Regions from separate parts of the Kitasatospora sp. NBC_01560 genome, predicted to be linked through region 1. Evidence: riboswitches for the same ligand, from Rfam matches in the RefSeq annotation. Region 1 holds a riboswitch; each other region holds the start of a gene.

Evidence for each region. Region 1 has a riboswitch for cobalamin ahead of OH807_RS03230 (CoA-acylating methylmalonate-semialdehyde dehydrogenase). Riboswitches for the same ligand answer to the same signal wherever they lie in the genome.
Region 2: linked by a shared signal. The riboswitch ahead of OH807_RS29505 (cobalamin biosynthesis protein) and the one ahead of OH807_RS03230 (CoA-acylating methylmalonate-semialdehyde dehydrogenase) in region 1 are both predicted to bind cobalamin.
Region 3: linked by a shared signal. The riboswitch ahead of OH807_RS09785 (HoxN/HupN/NixA family nickel/cobalt transporter) and the one ahead of OH807_RS03230 (CoA-acylating methylmalonate-semialdehyde dehydrogenase) in region 1 are both predicted to bind cobalamin.
Region 4: linked by a shared signal. The riboswitch ahead of OH807_RS25630 (ribonucleoside-diphosphate reductase subunit alpha) and the one ahead of OH807_RS03230 (CoA-acylating methylmalonate-semialdehyde dehydrogenase) in region 1 are both predicted to bind cobalamin.

The regions. Positions count from the first base shown of each region.
Region 1 is NZ_CP109364.1:741,626-746,033, reverse strand. It holds gene OH807_RS03240 (YciI family protein) at 1-64, shown strand, start outside; gene OH807_RS03235 (RNA polymerase sigma factor) at 61-1,218, shown strand; cobalamin riboswitch at 1,380-1,570, shown strand; gene OH807_RS03230 (CoA-acylating methylmalonate-semialdehyde dehydrogenase) at 1,781-3,280, shown strand; gene OH807_RS03225 (acyl-CoA dehydrogenase family protein) at 3,285-4,408, shown strand, end outside.
Region 2 is NZ_CP109364.1:6,806,637-6,811,044, reverse strand. It holds gene OH807_RS29520 (hypothetical protein) at 1-167, opposite strand, end outside; gene OH807_RS29515 (alpha/beta hydrolase family protein) at 750-1,865, opposite strand; gene OH807_RS29510 (helix-turn-helix domain-containing protein) at 2,148-2,861, opposite strand; cobalamin riboswitch at 3,055-3,285, shown strand; gene OH807_RS29505 (cobalamin biosynthesis protein) at 3,382-4,350, shown strand; gene OH807_RS29500 (cobyric acid synthase) at 4,347-4,408, shown strand, end outside.
Region 3 is NZ_CP109364.1:2,354,072-2,358,479, forward strand. It holds gene OH807_RS09775 (M24 family metallopeptidase) at 1-1,025, opposite strand, end outside; gene rpmG (50S ribosomal protein L33) at 1,219-1,383, shown strand; gene OH807_RS09785 (HoxN/HupN/NixA family nickel/cobalt transporter) at 1,460-2,656, opposite strand; cobalamin riboswitch at 2,689-2,883, opposite strand; gene OH807_RS09790 (ArsR/SmtB family transcription factor) at 2,966-3,382, shown strand; gene OH807_RS09795 (SRPBCC family protein) at 3,434-3,928, opposite strand; gene OH807_RS09800 (RNA polymerase sigma factor) at 3,925-4,408, opposite strand, start outside.
Region 4 is NZ_CP109364.1:5,859,921-5,864,328, reverse strand. It holds gene OH807_RS25640 (glycoside hydrolase family 26 protein) at 1-505, opposite strand, end outside; gene OH807_RS25635 (hypothetical protein) at 646-1,881, opposite strand; cobalamin riboswitch at 2,122-2,263, shown strand; gene OH807_RS25630 (ribonucleoside-diphosphate reductase subunit alpha) at 2,453-4,408, shown strand, end outside.

The sequences.
Region 1 (4,408 bases):
GCCCATCCACGAGTGGCTGGAGCTGCGGCCGTTCCTGACCGCCCCGCCCACCGTCACGCAGTGACCGTTCCGGCCGAGGAGGCCCTGCTCCGGAGCCTCACGCCGAGCGTGCTCGCCGTCCTCGTCCGCCGCGGAGCCGGCTTCGCGGCGGCCGAGGACGCCCTGCAGGACGCGCTGGTGGAGGCGGTCCGGGTCTGGCCGGCCGAGCCGCCGCGCGACCCGAAGGGCTGGCTGGTCACTGTCGCCTGGCGCAGGTTCCTCGACGCGACGCGGGCCGACACCGCCCGCCGCCGGCGCGAGGACCTCGTCGACGAGGAGCCGCCGCCCGGCCCCGCACCCGCGGCGGACGACACCCTCCAGCTCTACTTCCTCTGCGCGCACCCCTCGCTGACGCCGTCCTCCGCGGTCGCGCTCACGCTGCGCGCCGTCGGCGGGCTGACCACCCGTCAGATCGCCCGGGCCTACCTGGTGCCCGAGGCGACGATGGCGCAGAGGATCAGCCGGGCCAAACGCACCGTCTCCGGCGTGCGCCTCGACCGGCCGGGGGATGTCGCCACCGTGCTGCGCGTCCTCTACCTGGTCTTCAACGAGGGCTACTCCGGTGACGTCGACCTCGCCGCCGAGGCCGTCCGGCTCACCCGGCAGCTCGCGGCCGCGATCGACCACCCGGAGGTGGCGGGCCTGCTCGCCCTCATGCTGCTCCACCACGCCCGGCGCACCGCCCGGACGGCGCCCGACGGCAGCCTGGTCCCGCTCGCCGAGCAGGACCGCGGCCGGTGGGACACCGGGGCGATCGCCGAGGGTGTCGAGATCCTTCAGGCGGCCCTGGCCCGCGACCGGCTGGGGGAGTTCCAGGCCCAGGCCGCCGTCGCGGCGCTGCACGCCGACGCACCCACCGCCGAGGAGACCGACTGGGTGCAGATCGTGGAGTGGTACGACGAGTTGGTCCGGCTGACCGGCAGTCCCGTCGTCCGGCTCAACCGCGCGGTGGCCGTCGGCGAGGCCGACGGACCGCGCGCCGGTCTGGCGGCGCTCGCGGAGCTGGACGACTCGCTGCCCCGCCACACCGCGGCGGCGGCGTACCTCCACGAGCGCGACGGTGATCTCGCGACCGCGGCCCGGCTCTACGCGGAGGCGGCGCTGAAGGCCACCGACCTCGCCGAACGCGACCACCTGACGCGCCGGGCCGCCCGGCTCAACGCCCGCCGGAGCCGCTGACGGGCCGCGCCCGGCCCCCGCGGGCGCCCGGGATCCCCGGCCCCGGGGCCGCGCCCGGGGCTCCCCGGGGCCGGGGCCGCGCCCGGGGCTCCCGGGGCCGGCGCGCCGCCGGGGCGGCGCGCCGCCGGGGCGGCACGTCGCGGGCCGCACTCTGGACTTACTAGGACGTCCGACTATATGGTCGTGGACAAGGCCCGCAGTGCAGGGAAGCCGGTGTGAATCCGGCACGGTCCCGCCACTGTGACCGGGGAGTGCGTCGCCGCAGTACCAGCCACTGGCAGCCGGCCGGGAAGGCCGGGCGGCGCACGGTGATCCGGGAGTCAGGATACCGACTGCGGGTGTTCCGTGTTGTCCACGAGGATGGAGCAAACACGCATGGCACCGGTCTGCGCCCTTCCCGACCCTGGTGATCCTGCGACGGCTGCTGCGCGCCCGTCACCCTGACGGCACGCCGCGCCCGGCAGCGCCCCCCGACCCCGCTCCGTCCCGAGCGCCGGCCGGCCGCTCTGCCGTGCCCCCTTCCCTCGGATCCAGCTGACTTCCTGACGAGAGCAGGTTTCTGATGGTCCGTGAACTCACCCACTTCATCGGCGGCAAGCACGTCGCCGGTACCTCCGGGGCGTTCGGCGACGTCTACGACCCCAACACCGGCACGGTGCAGGCCCGCGTGCCGCTCGCGAGCCGGGCCGAGACCGGGGCGGCGATCGCCGACGCCGAACAGGCCCAGGCCGAATGGGCCGCCTGGAACCCGCAGCGGCGGGCCCGGGTGCTGCTGCGCTTCCTCCAGCTGGTCGAGCAGGAGAAGGACGAGCTCGCCCGGCTGCTCTCCGCCGAGCACGGCAAGACCGTCGCCGACGCCCACGGCGATCTCCAACGCGGCCTGGAGGTCGTGGAGTTCGCCGCCGGGATCCCGCACCTGCTGAAGGGCGAGTTCACCGACAGCGCCGGTACCGGCATCGACGTGTACTCCTTGCGCCAGCCGCTCGGCGTGGTCGCCGGCATCACCCCGTTCAACTTCCCCGCGATGATCCCGCTGTGGAAGGCGGCGCCCGCGATCGCCTGCGGAAACGCCTTCGTGCTCAAGCCGTCCGAGCGCGACCCGTCGGTGCCGCTGCGGCTCGCCGAGCTCTTCCTCGAAGCGTGCCTGCCGCCCGGCGTGCTGAACGTCGTCAACGGCGGCAAGGAGGCCGTGGACACCCTGCTGGAGGACCCGAGGGTCCAGGCGCTCGGCTTCGTCGGCTCGACGCCGATCGCCCAGTACGTCTACGCGACGGCCGCCGCCCACGGCAAGCGGGCGCAGTGCTTCGGCGGCGCCAAGAACCACCTGATCGTGATGCCCGACGCCGACCTCGACCAGGCCGCCGACGCGCTCATCGGCGCCGGCTACGGCTCCGCCGGCGAGCGGTGCATGGCCATCTCCGTCGCCGTGCCGGTGGGGGAGGGGACGGCCGACGCCCTGGTGGCCAAGCTCACTGAGCGGATCGCCGCCCTCAAGGTCGGCGCCTCCCACGACCCGGAGGCCGACTTCGGCCCGCTGGTCAGCCGGGACGCCCTGGACCGGGTGCGCGGATTCCTCGACGTCGGCGTCGAGGAGGGCGCCGAACTGGTCGTCGACGGCCGCGATCTGACGGTGCCGGGGTACGAGGGCGGGTACTTCCTCGGTGCCACCCTCTTCGACCGGGTCACCCCCGGGATGCGGATCTACCGGGAGGAGATCTTCGGCCCGGTGCTGTGCGTGGTGCGCGCCGCGGACTACGCCGAGGCGCTCCGGCTGCCGAGCGAGCACGAGTACGGCAACGGCGTGGCGATCTTCACCCGGGACGGCGACACCGCACGGGACTTCGCCCGCCGGGTCAACACCGGCATGATCGGCGTCAACGTGCCGATCCCCGTCCCGGTCGCCTACCACACCTTCGGGGGCTGGAAGCGCTCCGGCTTCGGCGACCTCAACCAGCACGGGCCGGACTCGATCCGCTTCTACACCCGCACCAAGACCGTCACCTCGCGCTGGCCCTCCGGGGTCAAGGAGGGCGCGAGCTTCACCATCCCGACGATGGGCTGAGGCCGTGCACGCACTGACGGAGGACCAGCTCGCCATCGCCGCGACCACCAGGGGCTTCGCGCGCGAGCACCTCGCCCCGCACGCCGTCGCCTGGGACCGCGACAAGCACTTCCCGCTCGACGTGCTGCGCAAGGCCGCCGGGCTCGGGCTCGGCGGGGTGTACGTCCGCGAGGAGGAGGGCGGTTCGGGGCTCACCCGGCAGGACGGCGTCCTGGTGTTCGAGGCGCTGGCCACCGGCTGCCCCTCGATCGCCGCCTACCTCTCCATCCACAACATGGTCGCCTGGATGGTCGACCGCCACGGCACGGCCGCGCAGCGCGCCCGCTGGCTGCCCGGCCTCTGCGCGGTCGAGAGCCCGGGCAGCTACTGCCTGACCGAGCCCGGCGCGGGCTCCGACGCCGCCGCCCTGGCCACCCGGGCCGTCCGGGACGGCGACGGCTGGGTGCTGGACGGCGTCAAGCAGTTCATCTCCGGGGCCGGGGCCTCACAGGTCTACCTCGTGATGGCGCGCACCGGGGGCAGCGGCCCGCGCGGGATCTCGGCGTTCGTCGTCGAACGCGACGACCCGGGGCTCTCCTTCGGCCCGAACGAGCAGAAGATGGGCTGGAACGCCCAGCCGACCCGCCAGGTCGTGCTGGACGGCGTCCGGCTGCCGGCCGGCCGGCTGCTCGGGGCGGAGGGCGAGGGCTTCCGGATCGCCATGGGCGGGCTGAACGGCGGCCGGCTGGGCATCGCCGCCTGCTCGCTCGGCGGCGCGCAGGACGCGCTGGAGCGGGCCACCGGCTACCTCGCCGAGCGGGAGGCGTTCGGCGCCAGACTCCTGCACGCCCAGGCACTGCAGTTCCGACTGGCGGACATGGCCACGGAGTTGGAGGCGGCCCGGTCGCTGCTCTGGCGGGCCGCCGCCGCGCTCGACCGGGGCGACCCGCGGGCGCCCGAGCTGTGCGCGATGGCCAAGCGGTACGCCACCGACACCGGCTTCGAGGTGGCCAACCAGGCGCTCCAACTGCACGGCGGCTACGGCTACCTGGCCGAGTACGGCATCGAGAAGATCGTCCGCGACCTGCGGGTGCACCAGATCCTGGAAGGGACCAACGAGATCATGCGCGTCATCGTCGCCCGCGGCCT
Region 2 (4,408 bases), 6.1 Mb from region 1:
GTCATGGCCAGGGCACGGCCGGCGGCGCGGGCGTCGTCGGGGAGCAGCTCGCCGCGCTTGTCGACCTCGGCGAGCTCACCGGCCCAACGGGCGATCCGGACGGCGTCGACCAGCATCCGGCGGGCCAGCGGGGCGAGCTCGGCAGGAGCGGGGAAGCCCTCGGGCACCGGGACCCGGCCACGGCCGGGAGCGGGTGCGGGGCCTCGTCGGCGGGGTACGCCGGGGCTGCCGGCCCTCGCACCGGCGGGGCGGAGGGCAGTTCCGGGGAGACGGGTCACCGTCGCACCGGAGCCGATCGTCGGCGGGAGCTGGGCATCACGGTCGCGCGGGTTCCGAGACGTCACGTCGAGCAGTCTTCCCCTTGTACGGGCCTTCTGTCACATCCGGTTCGCCGCGGGCCTCGGAGGAGGGCCCAGGGGGGGCCACAAGATCGGGCAACAGAGGCAAACTGCCTGGCCGGATCTGTTTGGCGAGGGCACGTCATGACGGTGACGGGGTGCGGCCGGGAGAGCGGAGCGGGGCCGGTGGGGCGGGCGGGGCGGCCGGCCCGCGAAGGCCCGGCGGGGCGCAGCGGGCCCGCCGGACGGTGGGAGAGGGGCGGGCGCGGCGGGCGGCGGCCGCCCGGGGAGGAGCGGGGAGGACCGGGGAAGGGCGGGCACACGGGCCGGGGGAACGGGGCCGCGGAAAGGACCGGGGAAAGGCCCGGGAAAAGGCCGCGGAAAAGGGCGGCGGAACGCTCAGGGGAACGGTCAGAGGAACGGGGTGAGCCAGCGCCGGAGCAGTTCCTCGTACGCGGCCGGATCGGCGTTCCACAGGGCCGCGTGGTCGCCGCCGGGGACGCCCTGGAGGCTGACCACGTCGGGCCGCCGGCCGGCCAGCCGGGCGGCGGCCCGCCAGGGCGCCACCGGGTCGTCCGGGCCGTGCAGGACGAGGGTGGGCACCCGCAGGTCGGTGCCGTCGGCGATCCGGGCGAAGTCGGCCAGGTCCACGCCGGTGCGGCCCTCGACCGCGAGCGCGCCGAGCTCGGCCGCGGCGCCGGGGTAGCCGGCCCGGGCGGCGCCCCGGCGGGCGGTGGCGGGCAGGTCGAGGACGGGAGAGTCCAGGACGATGCTGCTGACCGAGGAGGCCCACGTGGAGCGGGCGGCGGTCTGCAGGGCGACCGTCCCGCCGACGCCCCAGCCGTAGAGGACGACCCGGCCGGCGCCGTGCTCCAGGGCCAGCCGGACGGCCGCCTCGACGTCCCGCCACTCGGTCTCGCCGAAGTGCCCGAGGCCGTCCGGGGAGGGGGGTGCGTCGGCGTCCCCGCGGTAGGTGACGGCGAGGCTGGGCAGGCCGAGCCGCTCCAGCAGCGCGATCACCGGCAGGGCCTGCTGCCGGTCGGCGCCGGTGCCGTGCACCAGGACGACCCAGGTGCCGCGCCGGCCGTCGACGTACCAGGCGGGGAGGGCGCCGAGCTCGCCCTCGGCGGCGGTCTCGGTGAACGGCAGGCCGAGGGCGCTGAGAGGGTCCCCCAGGTACACCCGGGGGGTGAAGCGTACGACCGTGCCGGGCACCAGGGTGCCGCGGTCGGCACGGACCAGCCGCCTGGTCACGCCCTGCGCGTCGGCGTGCAGGATCTCCTCGACGACGGCGTGCCCGTTCTCCCCCCACTCGACGGCCCAGCGGCCCGGGCGGGCGCTCTCCGGGCTGCGGGTGAAGGTGACGCGCCCGGCACCGAGGCTCTGGACCACGACGGGGCCGCCGGTCCGCTTCCGCGCCGCCACGGGGCTGACCATCCGCTCGGACGCCCTCCTCCCGATGACCAGTACGGCGGCCCCGGCACCGACGGCGGCGGCCGCCACGGTGGCTGCGATTCCCCAACGCATGTCGCTCCCCGCTCTGTTCGTCCCGGCCGCCCGGTTCGACCCGGCCGCTGCGCCCGCGTCCCGGCACGCGTTCCGGAGCTCGTCCCGGACCGGGCAGTGTGCCCACCAGTCCACTCGCGGAGCCGGCGGACGGCCACCCGGCACGGCCGTCCGGGTGCATCCGGACGGGGCTCGCCGGGCCGGGGGCACCCGGAGACGCGCAGGGGACGGACGCAGGGGACGGACGGAAGGGACCGACGGAAGGGACGGACGGAGGGGAGCAGCGGGACGGGGCGCCCCGGGTCAGGCCGGGATGTCGGTCGCCTGCCGGGCCAGCAGCCCCCAGAACCGCTCGCCCAACGGCTGCTCCGGCTGCGCCGGCTCGCGCGCCGCCGGCGCCGGGGAGCCCCAGGTGCCGGCGCCCCAGTGGGAGGACACCTGGTACTCGTTCTGCAGCGCCGCCAGCACGGTGGCGAGGCCCTGCTCGGGCACCGGCACGATCCGGCCGATCGCCCGGACGTGCGCCTGCCAGCGGCCGTCCACGCACTGCCGCAGCAGCCGGTCCAGCTCGTCCCGGCGGCCCGTCACCGCGACCAGCTCGCGCAGCCGCAGGCCGAGCACCTGGGCGAGCGCGTACGACTCCTCCTGGCCGCCGTCCCAGCGGCCGGTGGCCTCGGCCTGCTGGTACTGCCGCAGCGGGATGCCGATCCGGCGGGCGGCGTTCTCCTGGTTCAGCTCGCGGGCGACCCGGAAGTCCCGCAGCCGGGCCGGCCGGGCGCCCATCAGCTGCGCGGGCGGGCACCAGAGGGCGCGGGCCAGCGCGATGAACTCCTCCTCGGTGGGGCGCAGCTCGCCGCTCTCCCAGCCGAGCACATGGGCGGGCAGCAGCCGGACCCCGTGCGCGGCCATGCCCTCGGCCACCTGCTCGGGGGTCAGGCCGAGACCGGCGCGGTGCGCGCGGGCGGCCGCGGGCGAGAAGGGCACCGGGGGCACGGCGGGGGGCTGTCTGCGTCGCATGGCACCCGACGGTAGGCCTTGGTGCTTCGGCTCCCCAGCCGCCGAACACACGAAGCCCGCCTGTAGGGGTCTACAAGGGGATGGACGATCCCACAGCCTGTCATGCCCCTGCACGGGGTGGTGATCAGAGGTAGCGACGGGGCGCCGGCCCCCGGCCACGTGTGACCAACCCCTCCGTGACCTTGGTTGACGCGTACTCCGGCCGCGTGATGGGATCCTTCAGCCAATACGGAGGCATGCAGAGGAAGCCGGTGCGAGTCCGGCGCGGTCCCGCCACTGTCACCGGGGAGCACGTCCGAACTCCTTCCCCCGCCCGCGGGGAGCGGGAGCGCAGGCCGGTACGGCGGACCGTCAGGTGCCGCCGGAGGCCCGGATGTGCGTCGGACCCGGAAGCCAGGAGACTCTCGCCCCCGGTACGTCGATCCAGGGCGCGGACCCTGAGTGAGGACACGCACGCCATGCAGGCCGCCCCACCCCCCGTCGTACTCCGCTGCCCGCAGCGGGAGCCGCTCGCGTTCACGTGCGCCCGCTGACCCGCGCCGCCGCCTTCGCGGCGGGCGCCGTGACCGGCTACCTCGCCGACGCCCGGTTCGGCGACCCGCGCCGTGGTCACCCGGTGGCGGTCTTCGGCAGCGCGGCCGGCCGGCTGGAGCGGCGGATCTGGCGCGACGACCGGGCCGCCGGCACCGCCTACACCGCACTCTGCGTCGGCACCGTCGCGGCCGGTGCGGTCGCCGCCGACCGCCTGCTCGGCCGCCGGCCGCTCGGGCGGGCCGCGCTGGCCGCCGCCGCCACCTGGACGGTGCTCGGCGGCACCTCGCTGACCCGGGAGGCCCGGACCATCGGCCGCTCGCTGGCCGCGGGCGACCTCGCCGCCGCCCGGGAGCGCCTGCCGCACCTGTGCGGCCGCGACCCGAGCGCCCTGGACGAGCAGCAGCTCGCCCGCGCGGTGGTCGAGTCGGTCGCCGAGAACACCGCCGACGCCGTGGTCAACGCCCTGGTCTGGGGCGGGCTCGCGGGCACCCCCGGGCTGCTGGCGTTCCGCGCGGTCAACACGCTGGACGCGATGGTCGGCCACCGCTCCCCCCGCTACGCCCGGTTCGGCTGGGCCTCGGCGCGGCTGGACGACGTGGCGGGCTGGCCGGGCGCGCGGCTGACCGCACTGCTCACCGTCGCCTCCGCGCCCGAGCCGCGCACCGCCTGGCAGGTCTGGCGGCGGGACGGCTCCGCGCACCCCAGCCCGAACGCGGGCCAGGCCGAGTCGGCCTTCGCGGGCGCGGTCGGCGTCCGCCTCGGCGGCACCCTGCAGTACGGGGAGCGGGTCGAGCACCGGCCCGTCCTGGGCGAGGGGCTGCGGCCGGTCGGGGTGGACGACATCGAGCGGGCCTGTGTGCTCTCCCGAAGGGTGGGCGCGCTGGCGCTGGGTACGACGGTCGCCGGGCACCTGCTGGTGCGGGCGGCGTTCAGGAAGAGGAGGGGACGCGGATGAGCAACGCACTGCTGGTCGCCGGGACGACCTCGGACGCGGGCAAGAGCGTGGTCACCGC
Region 3 (4,408 bases), 1.6 Mb from region 1:
TCGATCCGGACACCGCCCTTGCCCGGGAGGTGAACCCCCGGACCGACGGTGACCGGCACGCGGCTGTCCAGTTTACCCATGTCCGACGGACCGAGGCGCGGCGCCTCCCGGATCTCCAGCCCGATGCCGTGCCCGAGCGGGTGCGGGGAGCTCTCGGTGTGCCCGGCGGCCTGGAGGATCTCCCGCGCCGCCTGGTCGGGTACGTACTGCTCGACGCCCGGCCCGAGCGCCTCCCGGCCGGCCCGCTGGGCCCGGAAGACCAGCCGATGCAGCTCCACCTGCCAGGGAGCGGGGGCGGCCCCGATCACGAAGGTCCGGGCGGTGGAGACCCCGTACCCGCGGTACTGCGCACCGAGCACCACGGTCAGGAAGTCACCCTCCTCGACCCGCCGGTCGGTGGGCTGGTGGGACTGCTGGCCGGAGTGGCTTCCGGTGCCGACCGAGACCGGGAAGGCCGCCTTGTCCGCACCGTGGTCGATCATCCGGCGCTCCAGCTCCATCGCCAGGTGCCGCTCGGTACGGCCGACCAGGATCGACTCCAGCAGCTCGCCGAGCGCCTGGTCGGCGATCTCGGCCGCGATCCGCAGGTCCGCGATCTCGTGCTCGTCCTTGACCACCCGCAGCCGCTCGACCGCCTGCCCCAGATCCGCCAGCCGGACCCCCTCGGCCAGGCCGGCCACCGCACGGTGCCGGCTGACGGTCAGGTCGTGCTCCTCGACCACCAGGTCCGCCACGCGCAGCCGCGTCGCCGCGGCGGCGGCCGCCAGCGCGGTGTCCGCCCCCGCGGCCACCGGCACCTGGGTGACGTCCGCGGCGATCAGGTGCTCCCCGGTGTCGTCCGGCGGCAGATCGTCGGGCAGCGCCAGCAGCACCCGTTCCCGGGTGAGCAGCAGCGTCGCCCCGCACGGCGGGCACCCGGTCAGGTACCGCACGTTCGCCGCCCTGGTGATGAGCGCCGCATCGGCCCCGGACGCACTGCAGTGCTCCCGCAACCGCTCCCGCCGGCCCGCGTACGCATCAGACATGCGTCGAGCGTACGAACCCCCACCCCGATCCGCCCGCCGAGCACCCCCACCCGGGCATCCCCCACCTCGCACCACGGCCCGGGAATGGGCGGGGAGGCGGTCGTGTTGGACAGGGTGAAAACGACATCCGTTTCGGCGTACGGCTCCGGCCGGCTGCCGGAGCGGGCCCCGTGCAGGTACCAGGAGGACACCCATGGCCCGCAGTGAACTGCGCCCCGTCGTCAAGCTCAGGTCCACGGCCGGGACGGGCTTCACGTACGTGACCCGCAAGAACCGGCGCAACGACCCGGACCGGCTGGTGCTGCGCAAGTACGACCCGGCCGCCGGGCAGCACGTGGACTTCCGCGAAGAGCGCTGAGCCCCGGAACGCGGACGCGGCGCCCGTCCGGCCCCTGCGAGGGTCGGACGGGCGCCGCGGCACGTCGGGCGGGGTGCTACTCCGTGCTCTCCCCGGCGGTCCGCACGGCGGCAGCGTCCGGGGCGGCCGGACCGGGGACGGCGGCGCCGGAGCCGGCCCCTGTGCCCACCGGCCGGGGGCTCCAGCGCTTCTCGACACCGGCGAGCCGCCAGTAGGCGATCGCCGCTCCCCAGACCACCACGAACAGGCCGACGATCGCGTAGCCGACGTTGTCCAGCGAGATGTCCGCGATCCAGCCGCTGACCGGGTCGGTGAGGTCCAGCTTCTCGTGCAGCACCGCGACCAGCTCGATGGTGCCGATGATGAACGCCACCGCGATCGACAGCCCGGTGATGGTCAGGTTGTAGTACACCTTGCGCACCGGGTTGGAGAACGCCCACTGGTACGCGAAGTTCATGAACGTCCCGTCCAGCGTGTCGAACAGGCTCATCCCCGACGCGAACAGCAGCGGCAGGCAGACGATCGCGTACCAGGGCAGCCCGGCGGCCGCGCCGGAGCCGGCCATCACCATCAGCGTCACCTCGGTCGCGGTGTCGAAGCCGAGGCCGAGCACCATGCCGACCGGGAACATCTGGCCGGGCCGGGTGATCGAGCGGGTCGCCCGGTTCAGCACCCGGGCCATCAGGCCGCGCGAGTTGAGGTGCTCCTCCAGCTCCGCCTCGTCGAACCGACCGGCGCGCATCGACCGGAACACCCTGAGGATGCCGAACAGCGCCGCCAGGTTGAGCGCGCCGATCAGGTAGAGGAAGACGCCGGACGCGGAGGTGCCGACCACGCCGAGCCACTGGTGCGTGGTGGACTCGTCGTCCATCAGCGTGTTGGCCAGCTGCGCGCCGCCCGCCACCAGGGCGGCCATCAGGACCACCATCGAGGAGTGGCCGAGGGCGAACCAGAAGCCCACCGAGACGGGCCGCTTGCCGTCGGCCATCAGCTTGCGGGTGGTGTTGTCGATCACCGCGATGTGGTCGGCGTCGAAGGCGTGCCGCATGCCGAGGGTGTACGCCGTGATGCCCAGGCCCACCCCGAAGACCTGGGTGCCGACCTTGTACTCCTCCGGAGCCACCAGGAAGATCAGCGTCCCGAACGCCACCACGTGCATGGCCAGGATCACCCCCATCAACCCGGCCGTGCGGAGGGTGTCCTCGCGCCGCCAGCGGAAGGTCGGCAGGGCGGTGGACACCGCTGGAACAGCGGCGGTTTCGGGCAGGGTCATCTTCGGATCACGCTCCAGCACCTCGTGGATAGACGTTCGTGAGATGCCGTGGCCGGTCTCCTGGCTGACGGGGCTTCCGCATCCGCCTTCCCAGGCGCGCAAGGCGCCCAGTGGCTTCGTGGATACGGACGAATCCCCCCGATCACAGTGGCGAGGGCCGCTCCGGACTCCGGACCCCTGAGGGTCCGTCACCGGTCTTCCCGAACACCACGGCGGGGAACACCGTAGGGGGCCGCGCGCCACCCTTGCAAGGCTGCGCACCTGCGCAGGTGTCCAGGATCACAGGCCGTGGGCTGCAAGAATGTCCGCATGCATCTCGTACCGGCCGACCGCGCGGGCCACCGCACCATCGACGGACACCGGGTCTGCGAGGCCATCGCCGCCATCGGCGACACCGGTCACGTCCGGTCCTGGGCCGAGCGGTTCTCACTGCTCGCCGACCCGGGGCGGCTCGCCCTGCTGCTCGCCCTGCACCGGGCCGGGCCGCTCGCCGTCTCCGACCTGGCGGTCGCCACCGGGATGCGCGACCCGGCCGTCTCGCAGGCGCTGCGACTGCTCCGCACCGCCGGTGTGGTGACCGGTGACAAGGACGGCCGTGTGGTGCGCTACCGGCTCGTGGACGAGGCTCTGCGCCCCCTCCTCGACGAGTGCGCCGCCGCCGAGCACGACGAGCACGGCGAGCCCCCGCTCCCCGCACCACCGCGGCCGGCCGACCTGACCGGCTGACCGGCTGACCGGCTCCGCCCACGGGACACCGCCCCGGGCCCGGAGTCCGCCTCACCGCTCCCGCCCTCGCCCCTCCCGTACCAGCCGTTCGAAGCGGTCCAGCGAGCGCCGGGCCAGGGGGTCGGTCGCGGGCCGCAGGAGCAGCCCGAGCGGGCCCGCGCCGGGGAGCCGGAACGCGCCGAGGAAGGCGAAGCGGGTGCCGGCCGCCTCGGGGCGGGCCGCCATCCCGCCGAGCAGGAAGCGGCTGCGCATCAGGCACCAGCCGGGTGCCAGCTCGACGTCGAAACGGGCCCGCAGCCGGGTGTGGCCGGTCACCAGCGCCTCGGCGCGGCCGTCCGCCGGTCCCTCGGTGACGCGGACCGACCGAATGTCCGGCAGCCAGCGCGGGAGCCCTTCCTCCAGGTCGGCCGCGGCCGCCCAGACCTGCTCGAAGGGCGCCTCGATCAGCGCCTCCCGGACGGCGGCGCCGGGGGTCACGGCGGCGATCACGTGCAGCCGGCGCACCGGGTCGAAGGCCGCAGTCGGCCAGGGGATCCGTGCGCTCACTGCTGCCACGCCCTTCGAAAGCCGAGCCGGGCCCGGGAGAGCCGGGACTTCACGGTGCCGGGTGCCACACCCAGCAGTTCTGCGGTGGACCTCTCGTCCAGGCCCTCCACGTCCCGCAGCACCAGGACGGCGCGGTGCTCGGGAGTCAGCCGGGCCAGCACGTCCTGGATGTCGGTGGCCAGCTGCGGGTCGCCGGGTCGGGGCAGTTCGGAAAGGTCGGCGGGGACGCAGCGGGCGACCCGCCGGACATACCGGACGGCCTCCCGGACGGCGATCGAGCGGACCCAGCCGAACAGCGCGGCCGGGTCCTGGAGCTGGCCCAGCTTGCGGAAGACGGCGATCAGCGCCTCCTGGGTCGCGTCGGGGCCGTCGTCCAGCGCGATCGGGCCGCAGAGCCGGCGGACATAGGGCTCGACCAGCTCCAGCAGCTCGCCGACGGCCAGCTGGTCGCCGCGCTGGGCGGCGCGGACCAGGCCGGCG
Region 4 (4,408 bases), 5.1 Mb from region 1:
GCGAGTACGAGCGCGGGTTGCCGACGCCCCAGCCGCTCTGGCCGTAGCCGGGGCCGAGGTCGGTCTCCACGAAGCCGGGCAGCTTGCCGGTGATGTCGGCGGCCTTCTTGTAGTAGTAGCCGACCGGTTTGGTCCCGGGGTAGTCACCGTACTCGGGGTTGTAGAGCTCGTTGTGCGCCTCGACGTGCTGGCCGATCACCGTCCCGGCCGAGTGGCCGGCCCGGGCCTGGCTCTCCAGGTCGGCGAGGAGCTGCTGCACGGCCCGGGCGTTCGGGGAGGCCTTCGGGTCACGGGCGACGAGCCCGCGGCCGACCTCGGGCGGCAGGGTGCGCCCGGCGCTGCCCAGGGTGAGCTCGCTGCGGGTGGCGGGCCCGGGCGACGGCCGGCCGCCGTCGCCGTCGGCCCGGCCGTCGTGGCCGGCCAGCACGACCGTCCCGGCGGCCAGCACCGCACCGGCCGCGGCCAGCACGGCGGGCTTGGCGCGCAGCGCTCGGGGCAGGGGCACGGACACTCCTCCGGATGCTGACCGGCACCGGCCTGCGCCGACCCCACCGGAACACCTGTACGACGGACTGGCGGTGAGCCTGCCACACTCCCCCGGCCGGGGCGAACGGGCCCGGCCGGGGCGGACGGGCCCGGCGGCCGTCAGCCCGTGGGGGCGGCGGCCGGGGCGCCGGCCTTGACGCGCTGGAGCAGCTGGTTCTTCACGTGCTCGCCGAAGCCCACGGCCGCCGCGGTGGCGGTGGCGTCCGCGGTGTTGCCGCCCTTGGCGGAGCCCTCGACGGTGAAGTACCCGTACCGGCCCAGGGTGCCCTTGGTGTTGGTGCAGCCCGGGGTGGTGCAGAAGGCCGGCGAGCCGGGGGCGGCGGCGCCCTTGAGGTGGCCGACGTAGTTCTTCAGCGCCGTCTCGGCCTGCTGCTTGTGGTCGAAGACCGCGACCCCGACCGTCACCGCGCTGTCGCCGGAGACGTACGTGGCCCGGAGCACCTGGCGGCAGCCCTGGTCACCGAGGGCCTTGCCGAGGCCGCCGACCGTGGAGTTGCCGTCCCAGCAGGGCGAGTCGAGCGAGACGACGGTCCGGTTCCAGGTGGCGCCGTTGACCGTGACGGTGAGCGCGGAGAAGAGCGCGGCGGCGTCCTGCGGCGCCGGGTCCGTGGCGGCCTCCCAGAGCGCCTTGGACGGGTCCTCCGGCGGGGTGGCGGTGGCGCTCGGGGTGCTCGTCGGGGACGCCTTGCCCGAGGGCGCCGTCGACTGGGCGGCCGTCGCGCTGGGCCCGGCAAGCGGGTCCTTCTTGCCGCCGTCGTCCTTCTTCAGGAACATCAGGCCGCCGGCGATCAGGCCGCCGACCACGACCACGGCGACCGCCGCGCCGATGATCCTCCGCCGGCCCTTGCGCTTGGCGTCGGCCTCGTTCCGGTCGGCCAGCGCCGCCCAGTCCGGCTCGCCGTGCGGCTGCGGGGCGGGCGGCTGGGCCTGCCACTGCTGCTGCGGCATCTGCGGTGGCATCTGCTGCTGCGGGAACGGCTGCCCGGGGTGCGGCTGGACCGGCTGCTGCTGCACCGGCTGCGGCGGCTGCGGGGCGGGCGGCTGGGCCTGCACGGGCGGCTGCGGCGGCTGCTGGCGGACCGGCTGGGGCACCGGCTGCTGGTGGACCGGCTGCGGCTGGACGGGCTGCGGCGCGGGCGGCTGCGGCACCACGGGCACCGGCGGAACCACCGGCTGCTGCGCGGGCACCGGCGGCCCGTAGGAGGCGGGCGGCGGGCCGAATCCGCCCGGCGCCGGCGGTGCCGGCTGTGCGCCGGGGTACGGCGCTGGTGGCACCGGCCCGGGCGGCTGCTGCCCCTGCGGTGCCTGTCCGGGTGCGCCCGTTCCGTCGCTCATGCGTCCCCCTCGCTCCGCTCCCTCATGAGCCGTGATCGTAGGGCATGCTCCTGACCGAACTCCCGCCCGGTGACCATTCCGTTTCCCAATCCGGACACCCCCGGGCGCCGGCCGCGCACCCGCCCGGGCCGGGCCCGGGCGCCGCCGGGGCCCCGGCCCGGCCCTGCAACGGGCCCGTTCCGGTACCACCGGTCACCGGGCCGACACGCGGCGCCGCACAAGATGTGGTGTCGCATCGAGCGGACACCACTAGATGTATGCTCAATCCTGCTGTCGACGCAGGGGAACCCGGTGCGAGTCCGGGACTGCCCCGCAGCGGTGTGCGGGCGGCTCCGACCAGAGCCCGCGAGTCCGAGTACCTGCCGACGGCGTGCCGTCCGGCCTCCCCGCAGGGGCCTCCAGCACTGCACCACTTCCGGGCCTCGCGGGCGGGCCGGGGATGTCACCGTCGCGCGACGCCTTCCGGCCGTCGCGCCGTGCTCCCCTGCCCCGAACGGCCCGGCGCCCCCCGATCCACAGCCGCCGATCGCCGCCAGGAGAGAGCGCCTTGACCACCGCTGCCTCAGTCACCCTGCCCGCCCAGGGTTCCCCCGCCGTCCCGACGGTCTCCGACCCGGGCGGCGCGCTGCTCCGGCTGCTGACCGACCGCAGTGTCGACCTGCCGCAGGTGGACCCCGGCCATGTCGCCGCCGCCGCGCTGCGCGGCCGCCACGCCGGCTCGGACTTCGCCGAGCTGCGCGGGCTGGCCGTGGACGCCGCAGCGTCGATGATCGCCGAGGACCCGCAGTACTCGAAGCTGGCCTCCCGCCTGCTCGCACTGGAGATCGTCGACGAGGCGGTCGGCCAGGGTTCGGTCTGCTTCTCCGCCTCGATCGCCGTCGGCCACGCCGAGGGCCTGATCGGCGACACCACCGCGGCCTTCGTCGCCAAGCACGCAGACACCCTGGACGCGCTGGTCGACCCGCAGGGCGACGACCGCTTCGAGTACTTCGGCCTGCGCACCGTGCAGTCCCGCTACCTGCTGCGCCACCCGATCACCCGCAAGGTGGTCGAGACCCCGCAGCACTTCCTGCTCCGCGTCGCCTGTGGCCTGGCGGTCGGCGACAACGAGCAGTCGGTGCGCGAGGTGGCCGAGCTGTACCGCCTGATGAGTCGGCTGGAGTACCTGACCTCCTCGCCGACCCTCTTCAACTCCGGCACCAAGCACCCGCAGATGTCGAGCTGCTACCTGCTCGACTCGCCGCTGGACAACCTGGACTCGATCTACTCCCGGTACGCCCAGATCGCCCGCCTCTCCAAGCACGCCGGCGGCATCGGCCTCTCCTACTCGCGGATCCGCTCCCGCGGCAGCCTGATCCGGGGCACCAACGGCAAGTCCAACGGCATCGTCCCGTTCCTGCGCACCCTCGACTCCTCGGTCGCCGCCGTCAACCAGGGCGGCCGCCGCAAGGGCGCGGCCTGCGTCTACCTGGAGACCTGGCACGCGGACATCGAGGAGTTCCTGGAGCTGCGCGACAGCACCGGTGAGGAGGCGCGCCGCACGCACAACCTCAACCTGGCGCACTGGATCCCGGACGAGTTCATGCGCCGGGTCAACGCCAACGCCGACTGGTCGCTCTTCTCCCCGGCCGACGTGCCCGAGCTGGTCGACCTCTGGGGCGCCGACTTCGACGAGGCGTACCGCAAGGCCGAGCTGGCCGGCAAGGCCGTCCGCACCATCCCCGCGCAGACCCTCTACGCCCGGATGATGCGCACCCTGGCGCAGACCGGCAACGGCTGGATGACCTTCAAGGACGCCTCCAACCGCGCCGCCAACCAGACCGCGCTGCCCGGTCGCACCGTGCACTCCTCCAACCTCTGCACCGAGATCCTGGAGGTCACGGACGACTCCGAGACCGCCGTCTGCAACCTCGGCTCGGTCAACCTCGGCGCGCACGTCGCCGCCGGTGCCACCGCCGCCGACCTGCTGAACGCGATGGACTGGGACCGGCTGGACGCCACCGTCCGCACCGCCGTGACCTTCCTGGACCGCGTGGTGGACATCAACTTCTACCCGACCCCCGAGGCCGGCGCGTCCAACTCGCGCTGGCGCCCGGTGGGCCTGGGCGTGATGGGCCTCCAGGACGTCTTCTTCCAGCTGCGGATCGACTTCGACTCCGCCGAGGCCAAGCGGCTCTCCACGCTGATCGCCGAGCGCATCATGCTCACCGCGTACGAGCGTTCCGCCGACCTGGCCGAGCAGCTGGGCCGCCACGAGGCGTACGGCGAGACCCGTGCCGCCCGCGGCGAGCTGCACATCGACCACTTCCCGAGCGCCGCGCCCGAGTGGGCCGGCCGCTGGGCCGAGCTGCGCGTGCGGATCGCCGAGACCGGTCTGCGCAACTCGCTGCTGCTGGCCATCGCGCCGACGGCCACGATCGCCTCGATCGCCGGCGTCTACGAGTGCATCGAGCCGCAGGTCTCCAACCTGTTCAAGCGCGAGACCCTCTCCGGCGAGTTCCTCCAGGTCAACCCGTACCTGGTGCGC